2 regions of the Gordonia sp. PvP123 genome follow, and region 2 is predicted to be linked to the other one. Evidence: predicted binding sites of a transcription regulator. Region 2 holds the regulator's gene; the other holds the start of a gene.

Region 1 (7,642 bases), on a different contig from region 2:
GACCTGATCGCGATGGCCGGCGACATGCAACCGTGGCTCGCGATCTTCAAAGACGCCACCGCGGTGCCGCTGTACTTCGGGCGCGGGAAACGTTTGGCAACCCGCGAACAACGCCTCGTCTCCTTCGCCCGCCCCGACGGTGAAGTCTGTTCCGCACCCGGCTGCGATCAACCCGCCACCCAGGTCGAACTCCATCACGCCCACAAGGACTGGGCCAAGGGCGGTCTCACCGACATCGACGACCTCGCACCGGCCTGCCCCCGCCACAACCGCATGGTCGGCGACCAGCCCGGCCAGTACACCACCCGAATCGAACGGTCCGGACCCGACGAAGGCCGCTGCATCTGGCGACTCAACACCGAACCCGGCGCACCCCCCAACCCCGAACACATCAACCGCCGACCCGACATACCCCGGCGGTTCGCAGAACATCTGAACACCGTGCGCACCGAGATCCACGGACCGACCACCCTTCGTGACGCGCCCTCCGCAAGCTCCGGGCGCTCCTCAGGGAGCAGGGGGCCCGACGATCAAGCACGCCAATCATGGCTGACAATCAGCCACGTCATCGACGTCCGACCACCCCGACCCGGACCACCCTCACCCCGGCCCTCTCTCGTCGAAGCACACCTCATGGAGCTCCTCGCCACCCTTTGAACCATGCACAACGACAAAGGGACCCATCCCGAAGGATGGGTCCCCTGTCTTGCGATGGACTCTGTCTCGCGATGAACTGTGACGAGCTGAGATCAGCCGAGTACCAACGACTCTCCGTCGGCACTGACGTTGACCGGCACCACGTCACCGTCGCGGATGTCTCCGGCGAGCAGTTGCTTGGCGAGCTGGTCACCGATGGCCTGCTGCACCAACCGGCGCAGTGGGCGCGCACCGTACAGCGGGTCGAATCCACGTGCGCCCAGCCACTCCTTGGCCTTGAGCGACACCTCGAGGTCGAGGCGACGCTGCGCGAGGCGCTTCTTGAGCTGGCCGAGCTGGATGTCGACGATCGACACCAGTTCCTCCGGGCTCAGGGCATCGAAGATCACCACATCGTCGAGACGGTTGATGAACTCCGGCTTGAACGCCGACCGCACCGCCATCATCACCTGGTCCTTGTCGCCACCCGCACCGAGGTTCGAGGTGAGGATCAGGATGGTGTTGCGGAAGTCCACCGTCCGGCCCTGGCCGTCGGTCAGTCGGCCTTCGTCCAGCACCTGCAGCAGTACGTCGAAGACGTCCGGGTGGGCCTTCTCGATCTCGTCGAACAGGACCACCGTGTACGGACGACGCCGCACCGCCTCGGTCAGCTGGCCGCCGGCCTCGTACCCGACGTAACCGGGCGGGGCACCGACGAGCCGTGCGACGCTGTGCTTCTCGCCGTACTCACTCATGTCGATGCGGACCATCGCCCGCTCGTCGTCGAACAGGAACTCGGCGAGCGCCTTGGCGAGCTCGGTCTTGCCGACACCGGTGGGGCCGAGGAACATGAAGGAACCGAGCGGCCGGTTCGGGTCGGCGACGCCTGCGCGGGCACGACGCACCGCGTCGGACACCGCCTGCACCGCGTCCTTCTGGCCGATGACCCGGTGTCCCAGTTCCTCTTCCATGCGCAGCAGCTTGGCGGTCTCGCCCTCGAGCATGCGTCCGGCCGGGATTCCGGTCCACGCCGACACGACCTGGGCCACATCGTCGGGTCCGACCTCCTCCTGCAACATCACGTCCTGCGAAGGATCGGTGCCGGTCTTCTCGATCGCGGCCTCGAGTTCCTTCTCCAGTCCGGGGATCGTGCCGTACCGCAGCTCGGCAGCCCGTCCGAGGTCACCGTCGCGCTCGGCCCGATCCGCCTCGCCGCGAAGCCGTTCCAGCTCCTCCTTGAGGTCGCGGACCGCGTCGATCGCGGTCTTCTCCGACTGCCACCGGGCGGAGAGCTCGTTGAGCTTCTCCTTCTGGTCGGCCAGCTCGGCGCGCAGCTTCTCGAGCCGCTCCTTCGACGCCGCGTCGGTCTCCTTCTCCAAGGCGACCTCCTCGACCTCGAGACGGCGGACGATCCGCTCGACCTCGTCGATCTCGACGGGGCGCGAGTCGATCTCCATCCGCAACCGCGACGCGGCCTCGTCGACGAGGTCGATGGCCTTGTCGGGCAGGAAGCGCGAGGTGATGTACCGGTCGGACAGCGTTGCGGCAGCGACCAGTGCGGAGTCGGTGATGCGCACACCGTGGTGCACCTCGTACCGGTCCTTGAGGCCGCGGAGGATGCCGATGGCATCTTCGACCGACGGCTCACCGACGTACACCTGCTGGAATCGACGCTCGAGTGCGGCGTCCTTCTCGATGTACTTGCGGTACTCCTCGAGGGTCGTGGCACCGACCAGGCGCAGCTCACCGCGGGCGAGCATCGGCTTGATCATGTTGCCGGCGTCCATCGCGGAATCGCCTGTCGCACCGGCACCCACGATCGTGTGCAGCTCGTCGATGAAGGTGATGACCTGTCCGGCCGACCCCTTGATCTCGTCGAGCACGGCCTTCAGGCGCTCCTCGAACTCGCCTCGGTACTTCGCGCCGGCGACCATCGATCCCATGTCGAGGGAGATGACGGTCTTGTTGCGCAACGACTCCGGCACGTCGCCGGCGACGATGCGCTGGGCGAGGCCTTCGACGATGGCGGTCTTGCCGACACCGGGCTCACCGATGAGGACCGGGTTGTTCTTGGTCCGTCGGCTGAGCACCTGTACGACGCGCCGGATCTCGGTGTCGCGACCGATGACCGGGTCGAGCTTGCCCTCGCGGGCGGCCGCGGTCAGATCGGTCGAGTACTTTTCGAGAGCCTGGTAGGTCGATTCGGGATCCTCGGAGGTGACCCGCGCACTGCCGCGCACGGCGACGAATGCCTCGCGCAGAGCCTGCGGAGTCGCACCGAGGTTGTGCAGCAATTTGGCGACATCGGAATCACCGGTCGCCAGACCGACGACGACGTGCTCAGTCGAGACGTACTCGTCGTCGAGTTCACCGGCCAGCTGCTGGGCTGCGGTGATGGCCGCAATCGATTCGCGGGATAGTTGAGGCGTCGAGCTGGCGCCAGACACCGTCGGCATGCGATCGACCAATCCCTGGGCCTGCGCACGAACGCTCGACGGGTCCACGCCCACTGCCTTCAGCAGTGGCGACGCGATGCCGTCGGACTGATCGAGCAGTGCCACCAGGATGTGGGCCGGTCGCACGTCGGGGTTTCCAGCACTGGCCGCCGCCTGCACAGCAGCGCTCAATGCTTGCTGCGTCTTGGTGGTGGGGGTGAAGCTGTCCACTCGCGTGCACCTTTCTCTTTAGTCCAACAGGCTCAAGTATGAGCCATACGCGGTCTACAACGCCAACAGACTTGAGCGTATTCCACTCAGGTTTCCACGCTGTGTGATCTCGATCGCTCCAGTGGCCACAGAATGCCGCGAGCTCCATCTCGACGATCAAACGGGAACGATGACTACGGCCAGGAAGCGGCAACCTGACGCAAGGAGCCTCGAGGGTGGCGACGTACAGTTCGCCACCATCGCCAAGGCGCTTCGCGTCGTCGCGGTATCGCAACCCACGCCAACGCGACGGGCGCCGCCCAGAAAGCTCGGCTCGATATCTGCCCTCCAGCAAAAGTACGCCGAGCGCTTCCGACTGGAAGTCCCCGAACGGGCACCCCGGCAATGGTCGACGACGGTCAAGACCACCCGGCAGTGCTCCGCGCGTGGCGCCGGGCCTCGCAGCTAGGGTTGCGATAGGATTCCATACAGCGTACGGGACAGCGGCGGAAACATCAGCAGAGACTTATCGTGCAGTGAAAGTGGATTACTAACCACATAATGTCGAGATATCTGGACGTTAATATGCCTCGCCGAGAGCGTGGCGAACTGCGCGAGTGGCGCCGGACGGAGTGCTTCACGGTGGCCACGAGACTAACCCTAGAATCCCTCGTTCGAACTGAAGCATCGGCGACGATCGATCAGATCAGTGCAACCCTTGAGCACCTAGAACGGCACCGCCAATTGCCGACGCTGCCTCACAGGGGCTGATACAGTGAGCGACAAGTGGTCCCTCAAAGTAAATGGCACGCGAGATGTAATTTGGGGAAAGAATTTCTTACCAGAGTCTTTGCTGAAATTATTCTTCGAGCACGAAAAGGTTCTTGACCAACAATTCGCAACCATCCTCGAGAAAGACGACGACACTCTTACTGATGACGAATGGGCGTACATCGAATCCGCCAGTTCTCCGCGATTTGCTTATTCAACAAGAGTCGCTTCTCTACTGGAAAGACTGCGCTTTCTAGGCTTCACGCCGTTCTCCAGCAGGCACACGATGGCATCCGTCCTGGGATCAGACGAACCCAATAAGACTCATGGCCCTTTCTCGGTGGACGGTGTAACCAAGAACTTGTCCCACCTCGAGTTCGTGAACTACGCCCTTGCTCAATGCATTGCTTACAAGCGGGTCGGCGCCACTTTAGAACCTGACGTCGAAGATTTTCTCGATTGGGAGTATACGGAAGCTCACGAGTCGAAAGACTACAACTTCCTGCTCGCAGCGATATTATCTGAGTTTGACGGTAATGACGAATGCGTCCTGATCCTGGACGATTTACTATCGTCCGGATTGGTAGATCCCTGGCGGGGTTCCGCTTTCCCAAACGCAACAGGCGATTTGTCGGCCCCCGAGTCATTGCCAATCATAGTGGTCTGCGAAGGAAAGTTCGACGCGAACATCTTACCCCGGGTCCTAAATTTGCTGATTCCGGACCTCGCTCCTTATTTCCGGTTCTGGGACATGGAGGGCTCCAAAACCGCCGGGGGCACTGACCAGGTATCTAAAGCCGTTAGGGCGTTTGCGGCAGCCGGGATACGAAATCCTGTCATTGCGATCTTTGATAATGACGCTGCAGGAAATGTGGCACAACAACGATTAATAGATGCTGGCCAACAGGGTTTGATTCCCGACTACTACCACTGTCTGACACTTCCGAACCTCGATTATCTCCGCGAGTTTCCAACTTTGGGTCCGACTGGTCTCTCGAACGCCGACATCAATGGGCGTGGAGCCTCGCTGGAGTTCTACTTCGGCACCTCAACCCTTCGAGATGACGCCGGTGAACTTATTCGCGCTGTCTGGTCATCACAAGTCGGCAAGAACGGTCCATGGCAAGCATCCCTGCCCACCAGTGACAAGGATGTCGTACAGACCCGAATTCGAACTCTCCTGGCTGAGGCTGAGGGCGGCGGCCATCTCGATCCCACCGTCTGGGGACCTCTCCGAGAGTTCGCCGAGCAGTTGGTCTCCACCCTGCAAAGCCCACCAGACTTTCCAGATGAAGCAGTCCCAAGCTGACAGGAATTTCTTTGGTGTGGTGGGAATACGCCCGCGGACTCGCACGGTGCGGCCGATCTCGACAGCCGAGCAACTGTGAGCGATAAGAACGCGATGTAACTGGGACTGGTCTATTTGCCCGGCAGACTTTAGACGGAATCTCCCAAAATCGCCGTCTGGTCATGAGCCGACTTCCGAAGCGCGCGAGGTGAGGTGGCAAGCTCAGATGCGAGCTGAGCGCCGAAGGTTTACGCAGCGATGCCAGGTAGGACGTTCCAGCAGACGCCCGACACCGGGGCGCATCGCTATGGTCAACATCGTGAAATCTCTCAAGTTCTCCCGCTTGGCGGAGGAATGGACCGTACTCGGAGTGAGACGGGGCACTTCCAGTGACGGGGAAATCGTGCTCACCGAGGATGAACTCGGGAAAATTGCGGCTTCTGACCTTCGGCGCGAACTCGCTACGGAATCGAAGTTCTACGGCGTCCAGACTGCAGCTGCAACCGTTTCACTGGTCCCCATAGGGTACGTCGATCTCGACTACGGGCCGTACTCCCCCATCAGCTTTGAGTGGGACGGCAGGAAGTTGAACACGACCTTCTCCCAGCAGGTGCAGTGGCCGATAGACGGGAACGAGGACACAGCAACCTCGGCTGTCCGCCGGTTGCTACCTCCACTTCTCGCCGCATCACGGTCCAGCCTACGAGTCGTCGAACCGGATGACCGCTTTAGTGACCCGCAAGTCCTGTTCCTCACGATCACTATCGAGACGCCGTTGCGTGGCCGGACCCTGGCCGATCTGTATTCGGTCGCCGAGGACGCGATGCAACTGTGCGACGCATTCGCAGGATCGGCCATCACGCGGCAGACCGTCGCGAATCTCGTCCGCGGTGGCGCAGCTCATCTACTCGTCGGTCAGCCGGAGGGAAACTGGCTCGACGCAAAATCACAGGAGTACGACCTCACAACTCTCGATGGGAAGATCTCGCTAGCGCAAGCCGTGGCCCGATTCTGCAACGGCGAGGACGGAGGGCTCGTCGTGATCGGGGCCAAGGCGAAGAAGGTGCCAGGTGGCGAGGTCATTACAAGAGTTGGCGGCGTCCCAGCGACTGCCGGCCGCCACGTAAGGTACAGGCAAGTTCTCGACCACCACCTGTATCCGCCGCCCCTTGGACTGAGGGTCGACCTTGTGCCGGCTGACGGCGAACGGTCTTTGATTCTGATCGACATACCACCGCAGGGTGAGGAGCTTAAGCCGTTCCTGGTGCACGGCGCAATCAGATCCGACAGCCGAGCCGAAGGTACGTTCATCAGCATCGTGCAGCGACGTGGAGAAGGGAGCATTCCGATCACCGCACCGATGATTCACGCAAGCCTCGCTGCGGGACGTGCTCTTCTGCGTGGTACGTACGACAGCACGAAGAACTGACTTCCGACACCCCCGCGTTGGGACCTTGCAAACGGTGCGCATAGCCAACGGTTGCGGACGTCGACGAATTGGGCGTCGTCGGACGGAACGGAGATCGCCGGGTGGGTCGAGCTGACAATGCCAACTCGCTCGCCTACTGCTCATCCCAAATCGAGCCAAAGCATGTTCGCATGCAAGTTCATTCGCGATCGCGGTCTTTCCGCCCCCTCAGGCGTCCGATGCGTGGCTTCGAACCAAGCGAATAGTCAATTGACGTCGTGGCATTGTTCGCCGATTTGTAAAGTCGCTACCGTGGCAGGCCATCCACTCCATCTACGTCGAGATGAGTTCGCCGAGTCGGCGGGCGACACGTAATTGTCACCACCGAGCGGGCAGTCTCCTTCTTCGGCCCGGAACTGCCCGCTTCGACAGTCGCCGACCGTGCGCCGGCCCATACTTCGACGACGCGCTCTCCGGGTATCCGAACTACGGCGTCTTCGATGGGCACTATTGGTGCATGACCGCAGACAGCTCCGCACAAAAGAACGCGACAACGTCCGACACCGATGCGGATGAGGACACGGCAGTGATCTTCATCCTCTTCGGGTCGACCGGCGACCTCGCCAGGCGGATGGTCCTGCCATCGCTGTACGAGCTCCACCGCCGAGACCTGCTCCCCGACGGGTGGCAGCTGATCGGCAACGGGCGGGGCGACCGCACCGACGACGAGTTCCGACAGCACGTCAAGGATGCGATCGAGGAGTTCGGCGCGGACGGGTCGGGCTCGTCGGACGAGTGGACATCGTTCGCCGAGACCATCCGGTTCGCCGGCGGCGGGTTCACCGCGGACGACCCCGGCCGTCTGCTGGAGGTGATCGACGCCGCCCGCAACGC
Region 2 (7,642 bases):
CGGCGCGGATGATCGCGCCCCCGACCTCACCCGGTCCCCACACGGCGATCCGTAGAGGACGTTCGGGCGAAGCGGCGTCGGGGAGTGGCGGGCGTGGCGTCATCGGCCGTCCTCGAGTCTTGTGGGGCGCCGCGTTGACGGCTGCTCCAAGTTGAATCACATGGTTCCTGTTGAAATCTGCCGTGCCGACCCCCGGGTGTCAAGGGTCGAGGCACGTGAGCGAACCCCGCTCAACTTTTTTGGCCGATCCGGGAACAATCCGGCGAGGGGGCCCGTTACACACTTCGAGAAACCTGAGTGATCCAGACTCAAGTAGGTTTGACTCGGACCCGCTTTTTCAGTAGGACATGAGTCGGACGCACTGAAGTCCGGTCCCGCAGAGTTTCACCACGACATCCCCGCGGTCTCGAGACCTCGGGACAAGGACTCGGGTGCACACCCGCAAACTAGGAGGAAGCCAAACATGTCTCGTGCTGTTGGAATCGACCTCGGTACCACCAACTCGGTGGTGGCCGTGCTCGAAGGCGGCGAAGCCGCCGTCATCGCCAACGCCGAAGGCGCACGGACCACCCCGTCGGTGGTCGCGTTCGCGCGTAACGGCGAGGTGCTGGTCGGCCAGCCCGCAAAGAACCAGGCGGTCACCAACGTCGACCGCACCATCCGCTCCGTCAAGCGCCACATGGGCGAAGGCGACTGGACCGTCGAGATCGACGACAAGAAGTACACCCCGCAGGAGATCAGCGCGCGCACGCTCATGAAGCTCAAGCGCGACGCCGAGTCGTACCTGGGTGAGGACGTGACCGACGCGGTCATCACCGTCCCGGCCTACTTCAACGACGCACAGCGTCAGGCCACCAAGGAAGCCGGTCAGATCGCCGGCCTCAACGTGCTCCGCATCGTCAACGAGCCGACCGCGGCCGCCCTGGCCTACGGCCTCGACAAGGGCGAGAAGGAGCAGACCATCCTGGTCTTCGACCTCGGTGGCGGTACCTTCGACGTCTCGCTGCTCGAGATCGGCGACGGCGTGGTCGAGGTTCGTGCGACCTCCGGTGACAACCACCTCGGTGGTGACGACTGGGATCAGCGCGTCGTCGACTGGCTCGTCGAGAAGTTCAAGAGCACTTCGGGCATCGACCTGACCAAGGACAAGATGGCCCTGCAGCGTCTGCGTGAGGCTGCCGAGAAGGCGAAGATCGAACTCTCGAGCTCGCAGAGCACCTCGATCAACCTGCCCTACATCACCGTCGACGCCGACAAGAACCCGCTGTTCCTCGACGAGCAGCTCTCGCGCAGCGAGTTCCAGAAGATCACCTCTGATCTGCTGGAGCGCACCCGCGCACCGTTCCAGGCCGTCATCAAGGATGCGGGCATCTCCGTCGGCGACATCGACCACGTCGTGCTCGTCGGTGGTTCGACCCGTATGCCGGCCGTCACCGATCTGGTGAAGGAACTGACCGGTGGCCGCGAGCCCAACAAGGGCGTCAACCCGGACGAGGTCGTCGCCGTCGGCGCCGCACTGCAGGCCGGTGTGCTCCGCGGTGAGGTCAAGGACGTGCTGCTGCTCGACGTCACCCCGCTGTCCCTCGGCATCGAGACCAAGGGCGGCGTGATGCACAAGCTGATCGAGCGCAACACCACCATCCCGACCAAGCGGTCGGAGACCTACACGACCGCCGAGGACAACCAGCCGTCGGTGCAGATCCAGGTCTATCAGGGTGAGCGCGAGATCGCGTCGCACAACAAGCTGCTCGGCAGCTTCGAGCTCGGTGGCATCGCCCCCGCACCGCAGGGTGTCCCGCAGATCGAGGTGACCTTCGACATCGACGCCAACGGCATCGTGCACGTCACCGCCAAGGACAAGGGCACCGGCAAGGAGAACTCGATCCGCATCCAGGACGGTTCCGGCCTGAGCAAGGACGAGATCGACCGCATGATCAAGGACGCGGAAGCTCACGCCGACGAGGACCGCAAGCGCCGCGAGGAGGCCGAGACCCGCAACCAGGCGGAGTCGCTGGTCCACCAGACCGAGAAGTTCCTCAAGGAGAACGAGGACAAGGTCCCGGCGGAGCTGAAGGAGAAGGTCGAAGCGGCCGTCGCCGGAGCGCAGGAAGCGCTCAAGGGCAACGACACCGCAGCGATCAAGTCCGCGATCGAGAAGCTGTCGGAGGAGTCGCAGGCCCTCGGCCAGGCGATCTACGCCAACGCCGCTGCCGAGTCCCCCAACGGTGAGGCCGCCGCGGCCGACAGTGACCCGGACGTCGTCGACGCCGAGGTCGTCGACGACGCGGACTCGAAGGAGAACAAGTGACCGCAGGAGCCCATTCGGCGAATGGGTCCGGCGAGGAGCCGGTGACGGTGACCGACCGTCGTCGCATCGACCCGGAAACGGGTGAGGTGCGCGACGAGCCGGCCGCCGGACCCGGCCCGGCCGACGCCGGACCGGTAGTCGACGAGCAGACCAGTGACGAGCAGCAGGAGGACGGGGCAGCGGGCGAACCGGATGCCCGGGTCGCCGAACTGACCGCCGACCTGCAGCGCGAGCGAGCCCAATTCGCCAACTTCCGGCGGCGTGCCGCCGAGGAGAAGCAGGGTTCGGTCGCCTACGGCAAGCAGATCCTGATCGACAAGCTGCTCCCGATCATCGACGACCTCGACCGTGCCCGCGAGCACGGCGACCTCGACAGCGGTCCGCTGCGCTCCGTCGCCGACAAGCTGACCGGGGTGCTGGCCGCCGAAGGTCTCGTGGCCTTCGGTGCGGCCGGTGACGAGTTCGACCCCGAACTCCACGAAGCCGTGCAGCACGACGGCACCGGGGCGCATCCGGTGATCGGATCGGTGTACCGATGCGGCTACCGCCTGGGCGAGAAGGTGATCCGCACCGCGATGGTGACGGTCACCGATCCTGCCCCTGCGGGCGACGCACCCGGTGCACAATAGAGCGACCGTCGCTCGATCCTGAGTGGGCGAACTCACCACTGATCCCTGAGGTGCGAGGAGCGCAAGCGACGAGCCACGAAGGGCGACGAACCCTTCGTGGCTCGCTTCGCTCGCACCTCAGGGAGCAGATGGTCGGCTCGCACCTCGGGGAGCGGGTGTCCCCAACTGAAAAAACCAACCCAGACAACAGAACTCAAAGGAGGTGACGTCTGGTGGCACCACAACGTGAGTGGTTAGAACACGACTTCTACAAGGACCTGGGCGTTGCTTCTGACGCTTCGGCTGAAGAGATCAAGAAGGCCTATCGCAAGCTCGCGCGCGAGCTGCACCCGGATGCCAACCCGGGTGACACCGCGGCCGAAGAGCGCTTCAAGCGGGTGTCCGAAGCCCACAGCGTGCTCGGCGACGCCGAGAAGCGCAAGGAATACGACGAGACGCGCGCCATGTTCGCCGGCGGACGATTCCGCGGCGGCGGCAACGGCTTCCCGGGCGGTTTCCCCGGCGGCGGAAACACCTACACCACCGGCGGCGGTAACGACTTCGACCTCGGCGACCTGTTCGGCGGGGCGCAGACCGGTGGCGGCGGAGGCGGTTTCGGCGACATCTTCGACGGACTGTTCAACCGCGGCGGCGGAACGCAACGTACTTCGACGGCGAGCCGCCCGCGTCGCGGCAAGGATCTCGAGACCGAGACGACGCTCTCGTTCTCCGATGCCGCGCTCGGCACGACCGTCCCACTCAGGGTGACCAGCCCGTCGCCCTGCACCACCTGCCACGGTTCGGGCGCCAAGCCCGGGACGAGTCCGCGGGTGTGCGCGAACTGCAACGGCTCCGGATTCGTGAGCCGCAATCAGGGCGCATTCGGTTTCAGTGAGCCGTGCCAGGACTGCCAGGGCACCGGTTCGCGGATCGACGATCCATGCACCGACTGCGACGGCAGCGGGGTGAAGGTCCGCGCGCGCACCATCAACGTGCGGATCCCCGCCGGCGTCGAGGACGGACAACGCATCCGGCTCGCCGGACAGGGCGAGGCCGGCCGGCGTGGCGCCCCATCGGGCGACCTCTACGTCGTCGTGCACGTGACCCCGCACAAGCAGTTCACCCGCAGCGGCAACGACCTTCGGGTGCAACTGCCGGTACGGATCTCCGAACTCGTTCTCGGAGCGACCGTCTCGGTGCCGACCCTGGAGGGATCGGTCGGGGTGAAGATCCCGCCGAACACCACCGACGGACGCACGCTGCGCGTGCGCGGTCGCGGAGTGCCCAAGCGCTCCGGCGGGGCAGGCGATCTGCTCGTCACCGTGAAGGTCGCGGTCCCGAACAAGCTGGACGAGGCCGCGGTCGAGGCGATGCGCGCCTACGACCAGGCCGAGCGGGCGAGTGGTTTCGATCCGCGGGCGGACTGGGGGCGATGAGCGATGGCCGGCCAGAAGAACTTCGACGCCGACGGCGCGACCTTTCTGATCTCGGTGGCCGCCGAACTCGCCGGTATGCACGCGCAGACCCTGCGCACCTATGACCGACTGGGTCTGGTCACCCCCCAGCGGACGAGTGGCGGCGGACGCCGCTACTCGTCCCGCGATGTCGAACTCCTGCGAGAGATCCAGCGTCTCTCGCAGGAGGAAGGCGTCAACCTCGCCGGTATCAAGCGCATCATCGACCTCAGCAATCAGGTCGAGGCGCTCCAGCACCGCGTCCGCGAACTCACCGACGAGGTGCAGGCGTCGCGGGCCCGGCGTGGTGGCGAACTCGTGCCCGTACCGCGCACCAACGCACTCGTCGTGTGGCAGCCGCGGCGCAAGCGCACCACCGACTGACCGCCCACCGGGCCCGGCGTCCTGGTGCCCGGCCGCGGTTTCGGCGCGGGCCCGCAGAGGTGCGTAACGTTGACCGCATGGCTTCTGAACCCGTCACCACCGTCGACGCCGGGCCGCACAAGGTCTCGCGTCGGGTCGTCGTGAACGCCCCGGCCGCCGATGTGTTCGCGCTCGTGTCCAACCCGCACAGGCATCCCGAGCTCGACGGCTCGGGCACGGTGCGCGACACCCCCGTGAGCGGGCCGGAGACGCTGACCCGCGGGGCGCGTTTCAGCGTCGGGATGAAGCAGTACGGCGTGCCGTACAAGATCACCTCCACCGTCACCGACTTCGAACCCGGCCGGGTCGTCGAGTGGCAGCATCCGATGGGTCACCGCTGGCGGTGGGAGCTCGAGTCCACCTCACCGACCACCACCGCCGTGACCGAGACCTTCGACTACTCGACGCTCCGGCTGCCGAAGATCATCGAACTCATGGGCTACGACAAGAAGAACGGCAAGGGGATCGAGAGCACCCTCCGCGCTCTCGCGGGCCGGTTCGCCTGAATCCGGAACCATCCATGGACTCTTCCGCCTGTCCGCCGCCCGGGCCGGATTCCCCGGATGAACCCGTCGTCGTCCTCGGCGTCGTCGCCGCGCCGGGGCAGGCCATCGGTCTCGCGCGCAAGCTCGTCGATGCCGGCCTGGCCGAACACGTCGAGACGACGTTCCCCGGTGCGCGTTGGCAGATCGACCTGGTCGAGGCCGGTCTCGTACAGCCGCCGGCCGGCGACGCCGAAATCGTCGATGCCACCAGAGACCTTCTGATCGAACGCGAATGGGATCTCGTCGTCTATCTGACCGACCTTCCGCTGCATGTCGGCAAACGCCCGGTCGTGGCGCATGCCAACGCCGTGCACGGCGTCGCGGTCCTCTCGGTGCCCGCGCTCGGCGCGACCGGCGTGCGGCAGCGGACCCGCGGGATCATCGCCGGCCTGATCGGGCAACTTCTCGGCGCCGACGCCGACGACCTCCGTGAGCACCAGAAGTCGCCGACGCGGTCGGCGCTGCGCCACCGTGTGCGTCAGCTCGGTACGGACGTCGACGACGAGGGCACCGCGTTCACCGCACGCGTGTTGACGGGCAACCTGCGCCTGCTCACCGGCATGGTGCGGGCCAATCGTCCGTGGCGTCTCGCGCTCGGTCTCAGCCGAGCGCTCACCGGGGCCATCGCGGCCGGGGTCTTCGCGCTGGTGACCGCCGACATCTGGTTGCTCGCAGACACTTTCGGCGCGATCCGGCTGACCGGGGTCGCACTCGGCTCGATCATCGCCATCACCGCGACACTCATCATCGGTGCCGACCTCTGGGAACGCGGCAGTTCGCGTCAGACGCGAGAACAGGTGGCGCTGTTCAACATCGTCACCGTCATCACGGTGGTGCTGGGCGTCGCCGCCTTCTACGCGGCGTTGTTCGTGCTGTCCGCGGTCGGGGCACTCTGCCTGGTGGTGCCGCAGGTCTTCGGTGCGACGCTCGGTCACCCGGCCGGCTTCACCGACTACCTGGAGGTGGCCTGGCTGACCTGTTCACTCGCGACGGTCGGCGGCGCGCTGGGCGCGGGCCTGGAAACCGACGAGGCGGTCCGCGACGCGGCCTACACCCAGCATCCCGCCGAGCCGATCTGAGCGGTACACCTCGCACAGCCGGGTGCACGGCGTCCGGCCCCCAGCCGCTAGGCTTGCGGGTCAGAACGCCACAGCAGGTCGGCGACGGGAGGTGAACCATGTCCGAGGTACCGGGGAACGGTCCGATGCCGGGGTTCGTGGTCCTGGGCATCTCCGTCGTCGACGATCAGATCAGCTCGGTGGTCCGCGATGCCGACGGGCACATCCTGGCGAGCAACCTGGTCGACCTCCCCGATGCGTCGGCCGCCGGTGCCGAAGCCGCGATCGTCGAACTCGTCGACTCCGTGCCCGTCGAGGTCGACCGGATCGGCATCTCGGCGTCCCGCGCCGACGTTCGCGATCATCTGGCTCGCGTCTTCGCGCCGGGCGCGGGCACCGGGCCGTCTTGGTCGGGCAAGGTCGTCGTCACCGGATACGCCGCCGCTCTCGCCGAGATCGCGTGTACCCACTCGACCCGCGGCGGGGTGGTGGCCGTCGTCGATCTGGATCGCAACGCCGCGCCCGCGGCCGGCACCACCCTCGCCACCGTCGACTCCGCGTCCGGCGCCGTTCTCGGCACCGCAGATTTCACGCCGGGCCAGGTCGCCTCGGTGACCGACCCGGAGGCGGCGTCACAGCTCGCGACGGCGGTCACCAGGCTGCCTCGCGGTCGCGACATCACCTCGGTGATCGTGGTCGGCCCCGGTGCTCAGCTCCCCGGGATCGCGCCGGCGTTCGAGTACGCGTCACAGCGTCCGGTGACGGTGGCGGACAATCCGTCGCTCGCCTCCGCACTCGGCGCCGCCGACGCCGCGGTGATCGCGCCGGCAACCACTGCCGTCGCCGCCCGGACGTCGACCGGTCGCCGATGGTGGTTCGTCGGTGCCGCGATCGGGGCCGCCGTCTTCCTCGGTGCCGTCGGGATCACGCTGATCCTCACCGCCGAGTCGACCATCGCCGAACCGGCCCCCGTCACGGTGACCGAGACCCCCGCGGCGGTCACCTCGACCGAGCAGGCGACGGTCACCGAAACCGAGACCGAGACCAGCGTCCGTACGACGACCGTCACGCGCACCCCCCGCCCCGTCACGCGGACGGAGACGGTCACCGAGTCGGCTCCGGAGACGTACACCGTGACCGAAACCGAGACGGTCACGTCCCCGGCCGCCGGTGAGCCTAGCCTCGAGGTCCCCTGAGCGGTCCTAGAACACGGGGTCGTGCTGGATGCGGCTGGCCCGCACACCGG

The links. The regulator HspR, encoded in region 2, represses chaperone genes until heat shock. The targets are predictions, from matches to a motif close to ANNTGAGTNNNNNNNACTCANNT.
Region 1: the regulator HspR is predicted to act here: its motif matches at 3,372-3,394, upstream of clpB (ATP-dependent chaperone ClpB).

The regions. Positions count from the first base shown of each region.
Region 1 is NZ_JBEPPN010000004.1:333,145-340,786, forward strand. It holds gene ABIC25_RS09375 (HNH endonuclease signature motif containing protein) at 1-657, shown strand, start outside; gene clpB (ATP-dependent chaperone ClpB) at 750-3,302, opposite strand; gene ABIC25_RS09385 (hypothetical protein) at 4,057-5,361, shown strand; gene ABIC25_RS09390 (hypothetical protein) at 5,660-6,769, shown strand; gene ABIC25_RS09395 (glucose-6-phosphate dehydrogenase) at 7,266-7,642, shown strand, end outside.
Region 2 is NZ_JBEPPN010000006.1:13,149-20,790, reverse strand. It holds gene ABIC25_RS12625 (hypothetical protein) at 1-103, opposite strand, end outside; gene dnaK (molecular chaperone DnaK) at 464-2,308, shown strand; gene grpE (nucleotide exchange factor GrpE) at 2,305-2,937, shown strand; gene dnaJ (molecular chaperone DnaJ) at 3,150-4,352, shown strand; gene ABIC25_RS12605 (heat shock protein transcriptional repressor HspR) at 4,356-4,754, shown strand; gene ABIC25_RS12600 (SRPBCC family protein) at 4,832-5,299, shown strand; gene ABIC25_RS12595 (hypothetical protein) at 5,314-6,417, shown strand; gene ABIC25_RS12590 (hypothetical protein) at 6,516-7,592, shown strand; partial or broken gene ABIC25_RS12585 (FAD-binding oxidoreductase) at 7,599-7,642, opposite strand, start outside.